Regions from separate parts of the Paenibacillus sp. FSL R7-0026 genome, predicted to be linked through region 3. Evidence: predicted binding sites of a transcription regulator. Region 3 holds the regulator's gene; each other region holds the start of a gene.
The links. The regulator Rex, encoded in region 3, represses fermentation and respiration genes when NADH is low (regulators of the CRP and FNR family bind a similar motif). The targets are predictions, from matches to a motif close to TTGTGAAATATTTCACAA.

Region 1 (3,696 bases), 2.1 Mb from region 3:
GTGTATAAAGTGAAATAAATCACATACACAGTTTCGAACAAGAAGTGAAATGTTTCACAACCATAACAACCTTATATTCAAACTCATTTATATATTTCGAGGAGGAACTTTTAATGAAAATCGCAGTTATCGGATGTACACACGCAGGAACCGCAGCCATCGTAAATACCGCCAAATTGTACCCGGATGCTACCATCACGGTGTATGAGCGCAATGACAATATCTCCTTCCTATCTTGTGGCATTGCGCTCTACGTAGGTGGGGTTGTGAAAGACCCTGACGGTTTGTTCTATTCTTCGCCTAATCAATTGGCAGAGCTTGGTGTTGAGACCAAGATGCTTCATGAAGTTACAGCAGTTGATGCCAAGGGTCATACCCTTCGGGCTAAAAACCTGCAAACCGGGGAAGAATTTGAAGATACGTTTGACAAACTGATCGTGACAACGGGTTCATGGCCTGTCGTTCCAAAGCTTGAAGGCATCGAGATGGATAACATTTTACTTTGCAAAAACTACAATCATTCCAACACGATTATTGAAAAAGCCAAAGATGCCAAACGTGTTACTGTTGTAGGTGCAGGATATATCGGCGTAGAACTGGTTGAGGCTTTCCAGATGAACGGCAAGGAAGTTACCCTGATCGACAGTGTGGACCGTATTTTGAACAAATACCTGGACCCTGAATTCACGGATGCGATTGAAGATACGTTGACTGGACGCGGCATCAAGCTGGCTCTTGGTCAAACGGTACAGAAGTTTACTGGTGAAAATGGCAAAGTAACTAAGGTGATTACGTCCAAAGGAGAGTTTGAAACCGATCTGGTTATTCTGTGCATTGGTTTCCGTCCAAATACCGAGCTGCTCAAAGGCCAAGTGGATATGCTGCCAAACGGCGCAATCATCGTGGATAAATATATGCAAACGAGTCAAAAAGACGTCTTCGCTGCGGGTGACAGCTGTGCTATTCATTACAACCCAACAGGCAAAGCAGCTTACATTCCACTGGCAACCAACGCCGTGCGGATGGGTACACTTGTAGCCCGTAACCTGGTTCGTCCTACAACACCGTATATGGGTACACAAGGCACATCGGGTATCAAAATTTATGAGCAAAATATTGCAGGTACCGGGATGACAGAAACGTCTGCTGCTGACGAAGGTCTGATTGTTGAATCCGTGGTACTGGAAGACAGCTACCGTCCGGAGTTTATGCCAACGGCTGAGAAACTGTTGCTTAAAGTGGTATATGAGCAGGCAACTCGTCGGATCGTCGGAGCACAGGTGATGTCTCAGGTTGATCTGACCCAATCGATTAATACGATCTCGGTCTGCATCCAAAACAACATGACCGTAGATGAGCTGGCCTTCATCGACTTCTTCTTCCAGCCACATTACAACAAACCGTGGAACTTCCTGAACACGGCGGGTCTGCAAGCACTGCCTCCAATAGAAGTAAAAGCACCAGCAATGGTGTAAGGAAGAGAATAGATGGTTGAACAGATTGCATGATAAACGCGATACGAAGATAAGTCATGCTTGTCCGTAAATAAGAGGTGTACAATAACTGCCAGGATTACGAAACAAGGCGGACGGATTATAGACGTTTATAAAGGAAAAAGAAGACTGGCGAGTATATCGTCAGTCTTTTTTGTGATTTTACAGCTTCAAAAGGCTTTACTATACTCTTGCTGTCATAACTATTCCAAGACACTTTTAAAGTATCTTTTTAAACAACATTGTGATAATTTGCACAAAGTTATGTTTAGGACCGAGATACAATTAGGATGTGGTATTCAACGCATAACTAATGAATTTCAGATGTTTTATCCAATGATGAACAATGAAGGAGAGGATGAATGATATGGCTGCAAAAACACCTCTTGAGGTTGCACAATATACGGCGCAAACAGGAATGAAGAAGGCTCAGTATCCGGTGTCTTCTGTACTGGTGCTTAGTTTTCTGGCAGGGGCTTTTATTGCGCTGGGTTTTCTACTGGATATTCGGGTGATTGCTTCTGCGCCGGCAGAGTGGGGGAGTCTGGTCAATCTGATTGGTGCAGCAGTGTTCCCGGTGGGACTAATCTTGGTGCTCATCGGTGGTGGCGAGTTGCTGACAGGTAACATGATGGCAGTACCACTTGCAACGATTGCACGAAAACTATCCGTGGGTAGCATGTTGAAAAATCTAACCTTAGTGACGATTGGTAATTTTGTTGGAGCTTTGTTTGTCGCGTACGCGTTTGGACATGTGCTGGGTCTGACCGGAGAGGGTGTATATCTGGCAAAAGTGGTGGATATGGCTGGGCATAAGCTGCATGACGGCTTCCTGCAAGCTTTCATCTCTGGCATCGGCTGTAACTGGCTGGTCGCGCTGGCCGTGTGGCTATCTTATGCTTCGGATACGATGAGTGGCAAGGTACTAGGGATTTGGTTTCCAACGATGGCGTTTGTGGCGATTGGATTCCAGCACGTTGTGGCCAATATGTTCCTCATCCCGGCGGCAATCTTCGAAGGACATTATTCGTGGGGCCAATATGTGATGAATTTCATTCCGGTATGGCTCGGGAATCTGACTGGTGGTGCTCTGTTTGTAGCTGCAGCCTATTGGGTGGTGTACCTGCGCCAAGTTGAACCAAAAGTGAAGCCAGAGATGGCGACGTCGATCGAACCTGTGGAGACAGAGGCTAGAGTGATGTTGAGTAAGCAGGCATAGAGGGCACAGAGCGGGGCATATATACACTTATAGCAGAAGTGAAGACGATTCTGATCTTGCTCGGTTCATGGCGAATATGCTGTGATGGAGCAGGGCGGGATCGTTTTTTTGTATGGGGTCCTTGTTGGAGTTTAACGCAAAATAAATTCGCCATGACAAGGTTCGGGGGAACGAAACCTGTTCATGGCGAATTTCGGGAGTGGTCCATGATATGGCATGAGGAGGAAGTGGGGAAACACTAGCCTAATGCCTTATTTTTAATTTACCCCTGAATTCTGAAGTTGAATCAACTCAAAAACATTTTTTTGAAAATAATTTAAAGCCGCCATAGCGGCGAATATGAAGCAAAAACATACTGTTCTCTTTACGCGATTACCTCGAAGAAGATATGATATAGGGATAGCTTTTATAGAGGGGAGCCTTACGATGATCGATCAGGAGAATGGTATATTTGCGGCGGTGTGCCCGCTCGACTGTCCGGACACTTGTGGTCTGTTATTACATAAAGAGAACGGCAAAATTGTGAAGGTGGCAGGCAATCCGGATCATCCCATAACCAAGGGTGCCATCTGTAATAAAGTTAGGAATATGACTGAGCGGGTGTATCACCCCGAACGTCTACAATATCCGATGAAACGTGTAGGAGCCAAAGGTGAAGGCAAGTTCGAACGAATCAGTTGGGATGAAGCGATTCGCGAGATTACGACCAAATTCACTGCATTGTCCGAAACCTACGGCCCGGAGAGCATCCTGCCCTACAGCTTTTACGGTAACATGGGCATTCTCGGCGTAGACGGCATGGATCGACGTTTCTTCAATGCGCTTGGTGCGAGTGTACTGGAGCAGACGATCTGTAACTCTGCTGGAAATACCGGCTGGAAATATACGATGGGTGCCAATCGTGGAACGGTGCCGGAAGATACGGAGCATGCGGATCTCATCCTGGTGTGGGGCGGCAATATCGTCAGTACCAATATGCACCAG
Region 2 (3,696 bases), 340 kb from region 3:
ATTTACAAGAAAAGCTGTGTTTCCAGCGGGTTCGGCTAGAACGAATTCGGTACAGGTGAATTTGGAAGAAATTAATGTTATTTCATCCGTAGATCTAAGTTACCAAGTGCTTGTAGGAGGGACGTTAAATGGAACTTTTGTTAATTATCCCACAGCTACAACGATTATTCCTGATAGCGAGACCGCACTGCTAGTCAACAATACCTCTACAACAATTACAGGTGGAGAAGTGGTGTTTCAAGGCATTACAGGAGGGGGAGCAGGGAATACCAAAATATTGGCTTCTTCAGAACTTTTGGATTTCACTCTTCCGGAAAATCAGGTTGTAACTTTAGCCGTATCGAATATTGGTGGTCCAGGCTCGAACACAGTTGATGTGGTATTTAGAGTAACGGAGAGTTGGTAATTAGTAATACACTGTAACGATTGACATCGAATGATTCGAAATTTTGAATTAAAAAATGTTCAAAGATAAAAATTAACGGAACAAATGTTATGTAAACTAAATGAAATTTAGAAAGCTAATAACCACCTGAGTACTCCTTAATACAGGAATACAGGTGGTTATTTTTTATACTTGGATTATTCCAATCCAGCGATTTGTTCTTTTAATTTGTTAGCAGATGCCTGGAAAGCCACTTTCTCGGATTCATTCAGTGGAAGAGGTAGAATTTCGCGCACACCGTTGCGATCTACGACACATGGAACACCCAGATAAACATCCGATACACCATTGTAGTCTTCAAGGTACGTGGATACGTTCAGAACGGAGCCTTCGTTGCCGAGAATTGCAGCTACAATGCGGTCCAGAGCAAGGGCGATTGCATAGGAAGTCGCGCCTTTGGCATTAATAATCTCATACGCTGCATTTTTGGTGCGGTCGAAGATATCCTGTTGTGTTTCTTCATCCAATTTCAGATCTGTTCCTGCAACGTTAGCCAGGCTCCATACCGGTACTTCGGAATCTCCATGCTCACCAATAATGTGTGCGTGAATACTACGCGGGTCGATCCCTTTATTCTTACCAATCAGGTAACGGAAACGTGCGCTATCGAGCAATGTACCTGAGCCGATGACACGGGAAGCAGGCCATCCGCTTTGTTTCCATGAAGTATAGGACAAAATATCTACAGGATTGGTTGCAATCAGTAAAATACCATGAGAATTCACTTCAGTAATGCGCTCAATAATATCTTTGAAAATGCTTGCATTTTTCTTCAGCAGATCAATCCGAGTTTCGCCCGGCTTCTGGGAAGCACCGGCTGTAATAATAATGATATCTGCATCTTTGCAGTCGGAATAATCGCCAGCCCATACTTTCACGCCTCCCGTAAATGGAAGACCGTGGTTCATATCCAGCATTTCGCCGGTTGCTTTATCATGATTCACATCCACAAATACCAACTCGGACGAACGCTGTCTCAACATTAGCGTGTATCCCGTTGTTGTTCCCACCGCACCCATGCCTACAATCACGACACGACTTGGTTTCAGAGCTGCACTATTTGTCATGTTCATATCCTCTCCTTTTTGGGTTATACTCCCATCCATATTAAGGGATTAGAGAATATAAAGCGAGTGTTGTCTATAAAATAGTTCACATTTCATGTCTTTTTACCAATTATTCCGTCGAAAAACAGTTTAGGATAAAATTAATGGTAATATGTGTGCGACCTATAGCCCAGAGTATGAGCTGGAAAAAGGGAGCGGGCCGACCATGAGTGGGCAATGAGCCTTTTACATAAGGTTTGTGGTAGAATAGGAGCAGTGGATTCTGATGAATCGTAAATAAAACGCCATAGGACAGGCATGCGCGCCTGTATATTGGATGAGAGAGGTGGAGCCCACTTGCGTTCGCAATGGATTAAAATCGCGCAGACAGCATTGCTGTCTATAGGTATAGCAGCTGTATTGGCTGCATGCACCGACTCAGATCAACCTCCGGTAGCAGAACCTCCGCAGCAGCAGGAGGACGCCGGGAATACAGGGCAGACGTTAACTGTCGTTCCCCCTGTGAACAGTACAGAATCTGCAGATATGGCCAAGTACCAAATACAGACCCGTTTGACCGATTTTCAGTTGCTCAATGACAACGGAGGATTGGCGTGGGGTGTGACGAGGAATGCGCTGCGCCTGTACTACACTCAGGATCAGGGAAAGACCTGGACCAATATTTCACCTTCGGAAAATGTACAATTTCCGGCTAACCCTAAATATGGACAAAGCATTTATTTTGTAGATCGTGCGCACGGTTGGATTGTTCGTGAAGGCATGGGTGGAACAGATACCATGGTGCTTCGCACCAACAATGGGGGCGTAACATGGAGTCTGTCTTCTCTGTCCAAGACGGATAAAGTGACTGCGATCTCATTTGTATCTCCTGAAAAAGGCTGGATTCTCACTACGGTCGATACCGCTATTGGTAAACAGGAGAAGAAACTCTACTTTACCGAGGACGGTGGAATCACCTGGAACCGCATGTCATCGAGTAATGAAGACGGCAAACAGGAAGCAGAAGAGATTTCCAAACGTGGGTACACCACGGGGATGACTTTCTCGGATCCAAAGCATGGTTTCTTAACAGCGCTGGAGTTCGGCACACCGAAGTTGTATGTAACATCAGACGGCGGAAAGAACTGGAATACTGGACCATCCTTCTTTGATCGAAACAAATTTAACGGGTGTGGTAATTTCAGTGTTAGTTCACCACAATTTTTTGGACGTGAAGCGCAATCAGCCTGGATGTCAATGTCCTGTTCTAAAGGGGAGAGCACGACATTCAATGGATTTTTTACCACCGACGGCGGAAAGAGCTGGAAATTGTCCAATTTCACTTTAAACAAACAAACGGGTCCGAATCGTAACCTTTCACCGGTATTTCTGAACGCGTCAGAAGGTTGGGCGATGCAAAAGGGCATAACCTACCACACCAAGGATGCGGGCAAAACGTGGAGCGCTCTTCCTGCAAGCAGTGTACTGGAGAAAATTCTCGAAGACTATCCGGAGATTGTGAAGATGCAGATGGTTACCCCCAAGCTTGGCTGGATATTGGTTGAAAATACAGATGCCAAAAGATCGTTGTTATTGCAAACGGTAGATGGCGGTGTACATTGGAAAGTACTATAAACGTAGAGTGTTATCGATGTGAATAGATAGGAGAAAGGAGAGGAGCCTAAGGGTTCCTTTCTTTTTTACTTTGTTTGTGAAATAAATCACAAATAAATCCACTAGAAGGTGATATATTTAACTCAACAAGAGAAGGAGTGATGAAGATGAGAACCAACGGTCAAACTCAATTCACGCAGGCGGATGAATTAACCAGATATATGCTTCAATTATGCTACACATGTGACGATGCAAATCGTTGTACAACAGAGGAAGCAGTGAAGGCTTGCATGGCAGAACACGCACAGGCAGACCAACCCGAACCAGCCGAAGGTGGAGATGTAACTCGCGGGTATATGGATCTAATGTACGCTTAGGCTAATGATACACGAATCAATCACGGAGAACGCTCCTGCGGGAGGGTTCTTTTTGATTTGGAGAGAAATGTATGCGCTCTTAAATTCACTTCGCAAATATTGCAGCATGGGTTATTATAGAAATAATTAAGGTGAATGACTCAAAATGTGGAATTGTTGTATTGAATTTATCTGAAAGAGAAAGAGCATGAAATTGTAGAAAGGATAAACTATG
Region 3 (3,696 bases):
TCAAAAGCCGAACTTCCTTTCCCTATGATGCTGTCCTGCAATTAACGAGCAAGCAGACCATCAAATGCCAATTGAGACTCACGCAAAATGCGTTCTTCATCCAGCGTCAGACATTCGCCATGTTTCACCACTTGTTTTCCATCCACCCATACGTGCTCAACATCTTTGGCAGAAGCCGAGTAGATTGTATGTGAGATCAGGTCTGTATGTGGATAGAAATGTGCCTGTTCAATGTCCAAGGCGATAAAGTCAGCCTTCATGCCGACCTGGAGTGCTCCGGTATTGTTCAAGAAGATGGATTTGGCACCGTATGACGTTCCGAGTAGTAACGCTTCGCCTGCTGGCACTGCCGTCGGGTCACCGGATACACCTTTGTGGATCAATGCAGCCAGTCTCATTTCCTCGAACATATCCAGGTTGTTGTTGCTTGCCGGTCCGTCTGTTCCGAGTGACACAGTAACTCCTGCTTTCAGCAACGCAGGTACCCGCGCAACACCGGAAGCGAGTTTCAGGTTACTTCCCGGGTTATGGGACACAGCCACATCATGTCGGGCCAGAATCTCAATCTCTTCGTCATTCAGATGCACCGCATGTGCAACCAGGGATGGACGGGAGAAAAAGCCCAGTTTCTCCAGATGTGCCACAGGACGCAGTCCATAATCAGCCACGTTCTGCTCGACTTCACGAAGCGTTTCCGACATATGTGTATGAAGGGGAAGGTTTAGGTCGTTCGCGACCTGCACAAGCTTCTCTATGTAGTCAGGAGGGCATGTATATGGTGCATGTGGCGAGATTACGGTTGTAATGCGACCATCTGCCTGTCCATTCCACTCACGCGCAAACGCAGCCGACTCCTCCAGCTTCCGCAATTGTTCTTCTTCCGAGCACAGCCCGATTACACCACGTGCCAGTGCTGCTCTAACGCCGGATTGCTCCACAACTTTGGCAACTTGATCCATATGATCGTACATGTCCAGGAACGCTGTAGTTCCGCCTTTCAACATTTCAAGCACTGATAGCGAAGTTCCCCAATATACGTCTTCTGAAGTCATTTTCGCTTCCATCGGCCACATTTTTTCCTGCAACCATACTTGCAATGCAAGATCGTCTCCGTGCCCTCTGAGCAACGACATCGCTGCATGACCATGCGTATTGATCAGACCCGGCAGGAAGAACAGTCCTTTTCCATCCACTTTGGTACAATTTTTGTCTTCATCCGGCAATGTCTCACCAATATGCACAATCTTGTCATTCTCAACAACCATGTATCCTTGGACCACGTTCCATGTTGTGCCGCCTTCATTAACGGCAAATTTGCCGTTGTGAATTACCCATCTATTTGTTGTCATCTTCCTCGTCGTCCTTTCCAGTCTCCAAGTAATAGGCCAAACTTAGCAGATCCGTTGTAAAGTCAGCATGGTGAATGCGGATATGCGGCGGTGTTTTTAGAATTGTTGGTGCAAAATTAAGGATCGCTTCAATTCCCGATTCAATAAGCTGATCGGCTACATTTTGGGCTTCCGTATCCGGAACCGTGATAATACCGATGCGGATGTTATCCGTTTTAACCGCTTCCGTCAATTCATTCATTGGTTTTACCGTCAAACTGTTGATTTGACTACCAATCTTCGGTCCATATGCATCAAATACAGCAACAATCTTCATGTTGTCTTTCAGATATGCGTTGTAGTTGGACAAGGCCTGTCCGAGGTTACCCGCGCCTACCAGAGCTACATTAATTTGCTGATCAATTTTGAGAATGTGACGAATTTTCTCGATCAAATAGGATACATCATACCCGATCCCTTTACGACCAAAATCACCGAAGTAAGCCAGGTCTTTACGAATTTGGGCCGGATTCAGATCCAGCCTCTGTCCAAGCTCTTGAGAAGAAACAGTAGCCACCTCACGCTGATGCAACTCGCTCAAATAACGCAAGTAAACAGGCAGACGTCGTACCACCGCTTCCGAAATTTTATCCGATTTCATTCTTGCTCCCCCTTACCAAGGCCACGATAAAATAATAGATGAAAAGATGAGCATTCTGTATAAACTCAAAGATAAACGTGACATTTTATACAGAATGCTCCTTGTAATTTAGGTTATAAGTTCTTACGTGCAACTGCTTTAATCGGATACGGAAATATCTAATAAAGTTTAACGCCAAACGATAGTGTCATGCAATGATATAACGAACAAAACAACCATTATTTTTGTTCATTAGCAGGTTTTTCCAACCACTCGGTAATTCGTGGAACCATCTGCTCCGTGAGCATATGCTCCATTTTGGGACCTGGTAATGAATATAAAAAGAATTTACCATAGTACGCTTCAATCACCCGTGTATCATAAACAATGACAATTCCTCTATCCTTCGCTGTACGCACCAATCGGCCAAATCCCTGCTTGAAACGAATGACCGCTTGTGGCACGGACAGTTTCATGAACGGATTTTTCTTCTGTTCCTGAAGCAACTCACTCTTGGCTTCCACCAACGGATGATTCGGTGGCTGGAAAGGCAGTCGCACAATAGCGAGACAGGTTAGCGCCTCTCCCGGGATATCTACACCCTCCCAGAAGCTACTTGTACCCAGAAGTACCGTAGCTTTGGCATCTTGGAACCTGCGAGTCAATTTGGAACGACTTCCACTGTCAACGCCTTGCCCAAGCAATGAGATGTCGTTGCCAGACAGAGCTTCTTTCAGCGGATCATAGACCTGTCGCAACATCTTGTATGAAGTAAACAGAACCATCATGCGTCCACGCGTAGCAATTGCCGTCTCTGCGAGTGATTGCACCAGCATATTGACAAAGTGCGCATCACCCACACTTCCCTTCACACTTGGGAAATCACGCGGAATCACCAGAAGTGCCTGATCGCGATAATTGAAAGGTGATGGCAACATCGACGTTAATAGCCGATTGTTCTCGGCGGCTTCCTGTAAGCCGAGCTGTTCAATCATGAACTGGAATGACTTATCCACGGAGAGCGTAGCGGATGTAAGAACAACACTTTTCTTTTTGTCAAAAAACAAATCCTTAAGTTGTGCACTCACATCTACAGGTACGGCATACAGCTGGAGAGATTTGCTGCGGAACTGGCCGCTGGCTTCCATCCAGTACACCGTTTTGGCGTCATCCATACGCATGAAGAAACGTAGATTTTCCTTCAATGTGGTCAGATCTTTCAGTAATCCTGTAATGTCCGTGATCAGACTATCCGATTGATAATCATCCTGATCTTCTTTCACCTCAAGCAGCAATTTGTCCCCTTTGCGAACCAAATCGCCCAGAGTCACATAGATCTGGTTCTCCAGATCCTGCAACTCCTGCCATTTTGCAGGTTTCTGAGATGCTTTCAGACGCAGTGAAAATTGCCCCGTCTCTCCCGGTGAAGCATCACTTCGTTCAGGCAACAGACCAAACAAGGCATCGCTCATACGATCCCACAGCTCCTTAACTTCAAGAGCGAGCGGGAACATCTGATCCACCATGGAGCCCCATTGCACCGAATTTTCATGCCCGGATAACTGCGACCGAAGCATAGGCAGCTGTCCATTACGACTGTCTTTAAACAGGCGGGTCAGTGTATGAACCAAAGTGAAATATTTCATATGCATTCCAAGATGTTTACCAGCGACATCCTCCAGATGATGTGCCTCATCGATCACAAGACTCTCATAGGCTGGCAGCAGC
Region 4 (3,696 bases), 3.9 Mb from region 3:
CCAGATCAAATAAAGTACCCAAACGAATCAGTTCCTTCACTCCGTCCGGCCCCTCATTCACCAATACCTCTACCGCTTCGGAGCGGCATAAGCCCGCTCCTGCTACAAGTGTGTCCTGCAAGTGGTAAGCAGGTGAATCATCCTCAGCAATAACCGCAGCGATGCCTCCCTGCGCATATCTGGTGTTACTTTCAAGTAATGACTTCTTTGTGATCATTAATACACGTTGTTGTTCACTTGCCTTAATGGCAGTAAACAAACCAGCAATCCCTGAGCCTATAACCAGTACATCCGTCTCTACCATGGGTAGGGCAGACAGATCAAAATCAACTAAATATTGCGGTATCATGTTATTCACCTGTCTTGGAGCAAGAGTAGCGCATCCTACTTTACCAACAACATGCGCTCTAGCGATTCTCTGGCTTTGTCGGCAACGGCCGGTGGCACGTAGATTTGCGGCCTCATCGTTTCCAGGCATTTCACCAGTTTCTTCAAGTTGTTCACCTTCATGTTGGGACATACGAGGAACTTGGTAGCAAAGTGGAACTGTTTATCCGGACTATCCAGACGAAGCTGATATCCTGTACCATCTTCGGTACCTACGATAAATTCCTTCGCTGATGAATTTTTGCAATACTCCAGAATAGCTGTTGTGCTGCCTACAAAATCACCCATTTCTACAACCTCAGGGCGACACTCTGGATGGACAACAAACTCTGCATTTGGATGCTTGGCTCTCATCTCCACCACATCTTTGACTGTAAGCATATCGTGAGTGTTGCAGTAACCTTCCCAGATAATCATTTTCTTGTCTGTATGCTGCTGCACATAATGTCCCAGGTTTTTATCCGGTACCCAGATAATTTCGTCGGAATCCACCGATTGAATAACCCGGACTGCGTTCGCCGATGTACAACAGATGTCAGTCTCTGCTTTGATCTCAGCCGAGGAATTGATATACGTAACCACCTTGGCATTAGGATGTTGTGCTTTCAATTTGCGTAGTCCATCCACATTCACCATATCTGCCATTGGGCAGCCCGCACGTTCGTCCGGGATAATAACTGTTTTATTTGGCGCAAGAATTTTAGCGCTTTCACCCATAAAATGAACACCACAGAAAACGATCACATCCGCATCTGTCTGTGCTGCCTTCTGGGCTAACAGAAACGAATCTCCACGGAAGTCGGCAACCTCCTGTACTTCGTCACGTTGATAATAATGGGCAAGAATAATGGCATTACGTTCCTTCTTCAACACCATAAGCCGCTCACGCAGCTCGCGGTTCATCTCAGCCTTGCGCTCTAAAGCCAGAGCTTCCACCTGTGATCCTCTCCTTTATCGGGACAGCGTCATGCGCTGTTTCGTGGGCTAACCTAAGTCGTTATCTTCGCTTGAGAAACGAATCACAAGCGGTTTAACAACTAATTTACACAACGTTCACGACTCTGTCAATAAATGAAAAAGGCCCGGAACAGCGCTGTAACCACCTGTTTGCTAACTGGTTCGCCATCTAACTCCCGTTTATCTTTATCTATCCTCTTTTAAAATAATGGATAAAAAAAAGAGAGCCTCGAGGGCTCTCTTGATTTCACCTGCTATCATAGCCAGATGTATTGTGCATTAAGACGTTGGCTTCGTTCCGCCATCATCCGGGTTATTGTTATTACCCTTTTCCAGATTCGGAGCTTCGTTTGGAATATCTCCGGCTGGTGGCTCAGGCGTTTCATCTTTACCTTGAATACGAACACGCACATCACCGATGGTGTCGATGATTGGCTCTCCGCCTTCAGATGGTGTGCCTTCACCATCATTGTCATTCTCTGCTTTTGGAGTCAAAGAACCTGTTTCGATCAATTGCTTGATCTGATCCATTTCCAAAGTCTCTACCTCAAGCAAAGTTTGAGCGATCAGGTGCATCTCTTTTGAATGTTTAACAAGCAAGTCCTTACACTTCTCATAACAGTCATTGATAAAGCGTTGCATTTCCTGATCAATCTCGTAAGCAATGGAATCCGAGTAATTCTGTTCATGACCGATATCCCGACCAAGGAATACCTGTCCTTGTGAACTTCCGAATTGCATAGGTCCCAATTTCTCACTCATACCGTATTCCATAACCATGCTGCGAACAATACCTGTCGCTTGCTGGAAGTCACTGTATGCACCAGTACCAATTTCTCCGATGAACAATTCTTCAGCTACACGACCCCCGAGAAGTCCGGTTACTTTATCCAGCAATTCCTGCTTGGTAACCAGCATACGGTCTTCTTTTGGCAACATGATTACATATCCACCCGCACGTCCGCGCGGAATAATGGTCACTTTATGTACCATATCAGCATGTTCGAGGAAGTATCCTACAATGGTATGACCTGCTTCGTGATAAGCAACGATTCGTTTCTCGCGATCACTGATGACACGGCTTTTCTTCTCCGTACCAACGATGACACGGTCAATCGCTTCGTCAACTTCCTTCATGGAAATATCTTTACGGTTACGACGCGCTGCAAGCAATGCCGCTTCGTTCAAGAGATTTTCCAGATCTGCACCAGAGAAACCTGTTGTACGCTTCGCGATAATATCCATCTTCACATCTTTGGTCAGTGGTTTATTACGGGAATGTACTTTCAGGACAGCTTCACGACCTCTTACATCAGGGCGGTCAACCGTAATTTGACGGTCAAAACGTCCAGGACGCAGCAAGGCAGGGTCCAAAATATCTGCACGGTTCGTTGCAGCTATGATGATAATACCTTCATTAACTCCGAATCCGTCCATCTCAACGAGCAACTGGTTGAGTGTCTGTTCACGTTCATCGTGACCACCACCGAGACCAGCACCACGCTGACGTCCTACAGCATCAATCTCATCGATAAAGATGATACATGGGGCATTTTTCTTCGCATTTTCAAACAAATCACGTACACGTGATGCACCGACACCGACAAACATTTCCACGAAGTCGGAACCTGAAATAGTGAAGAATGGTACACCCGCTTCACCGGCTACGGCACGAGCGAGCAATGTTTTACCGGTACCTGGAGGCCCTACGAGCAATACGCCCTTAGGAATCCGTGCACCTACTGCTGCGAATTTACGAGGGTCCTTGAGGAAGTCTACAACCTCAACAAGTTCCTGTTTCTCTTCGTCAGCACCCGCAACATCTTCAAATGTAACCCGCTTCTTCTCTTCGTTGTAGAGACGAGCACGGCTTTTACCAAAGTTCATTACTTTACCGCCGCCGCCTTGAGCCTGATTAAACAGGAAGAAGAACAGCAGGAACATAATGATCAAAGGAATAAAGGAAGTCAGCAACGTCAACCAGATGCTGTCACCTTTCATTGGCTCCTGATGATATTGGAAATTGTTAGTTTCACTTGCAGCTACAAGTTCACTAATTGCCTCATCCGTAGGAGGAATATACGTTGAGAAATTTTCTGATTTGGCGCCATCAGGTGCCTTCTTGTATTGACCGGTCACGAGATACGTTTGACCGTTGAATTGAACCGTCAATTCAGAGACATTGTTGGCTTTGATCGCTGCACGCAACTGATCATATCTAGGATTATCGGTGGCTTCGCCGCCATTGCTGACGAACTGGACTATCCCCACCACAACTAAAAAAAGAATCAAATAAAAACCAGAATTCCGGATGAACCGATTCATCCCCTACCTCCTCTCGAGACACTTTAA

Region 1: a site for Rex is predicted at 1,736-1,753, ahead of MKY44_RS26590 (formate/nitrite transporter family protein). Genes of this name have one in related genera too.
Region 2: a site for Rex is predicted at 1,586-1,603, ahead of MKY44_RS15960 (L-lactate dehydrogenase). Genes of this name have one in related genera too.
Region 4: a site for Rex is predicted at 1,395-1,412, ahead of nadA (quinolinate synthase NadA). Genes of this name have one in related genera too.

What each region holds. Positions count from the first base shown of each region.
Region 1 covers NZ_JBBORG010000001.1:6,062,769-6,066,464, reverse strand. The annotation lists gene MKY44_RS26595 (FAD-dependent oxidoreductase) at 114-1,475, shown strand; gene MKY44_RS26590 (formate/nitrite transporter family protein) at 1,861-2,712, shown strand; gene MKY44_RS26585 (molybdopterin-containing oxidoreductase family protein) at 3,139-3,696, shown strand, end outside.
Region 2 covers NZ_JBBORG010000001.1:3,623,455-3,627,150, reverse strand. The annotation lists gene MKY44_RS15965 (hypothetical protein) at 1-406, shown strand, start outside; gene MKY44_RS15960 (L-lactate dehydrogenase) at 583-1,512, opposite strand; gene MKY44_RS15955 (WD40/YVTN/BNR-like repeat-containing protein) at 1,849-3,126, shown strand; gene MKY44_RS15950 (hypothetical protein) at 3,273-3,482, shown strand; gene MKY44_RS15945 (phosphotransferase) at 3,694-3,696, shown strand, end outside.
Region 3 covers NZ_JBBORG010000001.1:3,966,285-3,969,980, forward strand. The annotation lists gene MKY44_RS17405 (DUF5590 domain-containing protein) at 1-4, opposite strand, end outside; gene MKY44_RS17410 (amidohydrolase) at 42-1,349, opposite strand; gene MKY44_RS17415 (redox-sensing transcriptional repressor Rex) at 1,336-1,989, opposite strand; gene dinG (ATP-dependent DNA helicase DinG) at 2,208-3,696, opposite strand, start outside.
Region 4 covers NZ_JBBORG010000001.1:64,158-67,853, reverse strand. The annotation lists gene nadB (L-aspartate oxidase) at 1-349, opposite strand, end outside; gene nadA (quinolinate synthase NadA) at 385-1,323, opposite strand; gene ftsH (ATP-dependent zinc metalloprotease FtsH) at 1,624-3,669, opposite strand.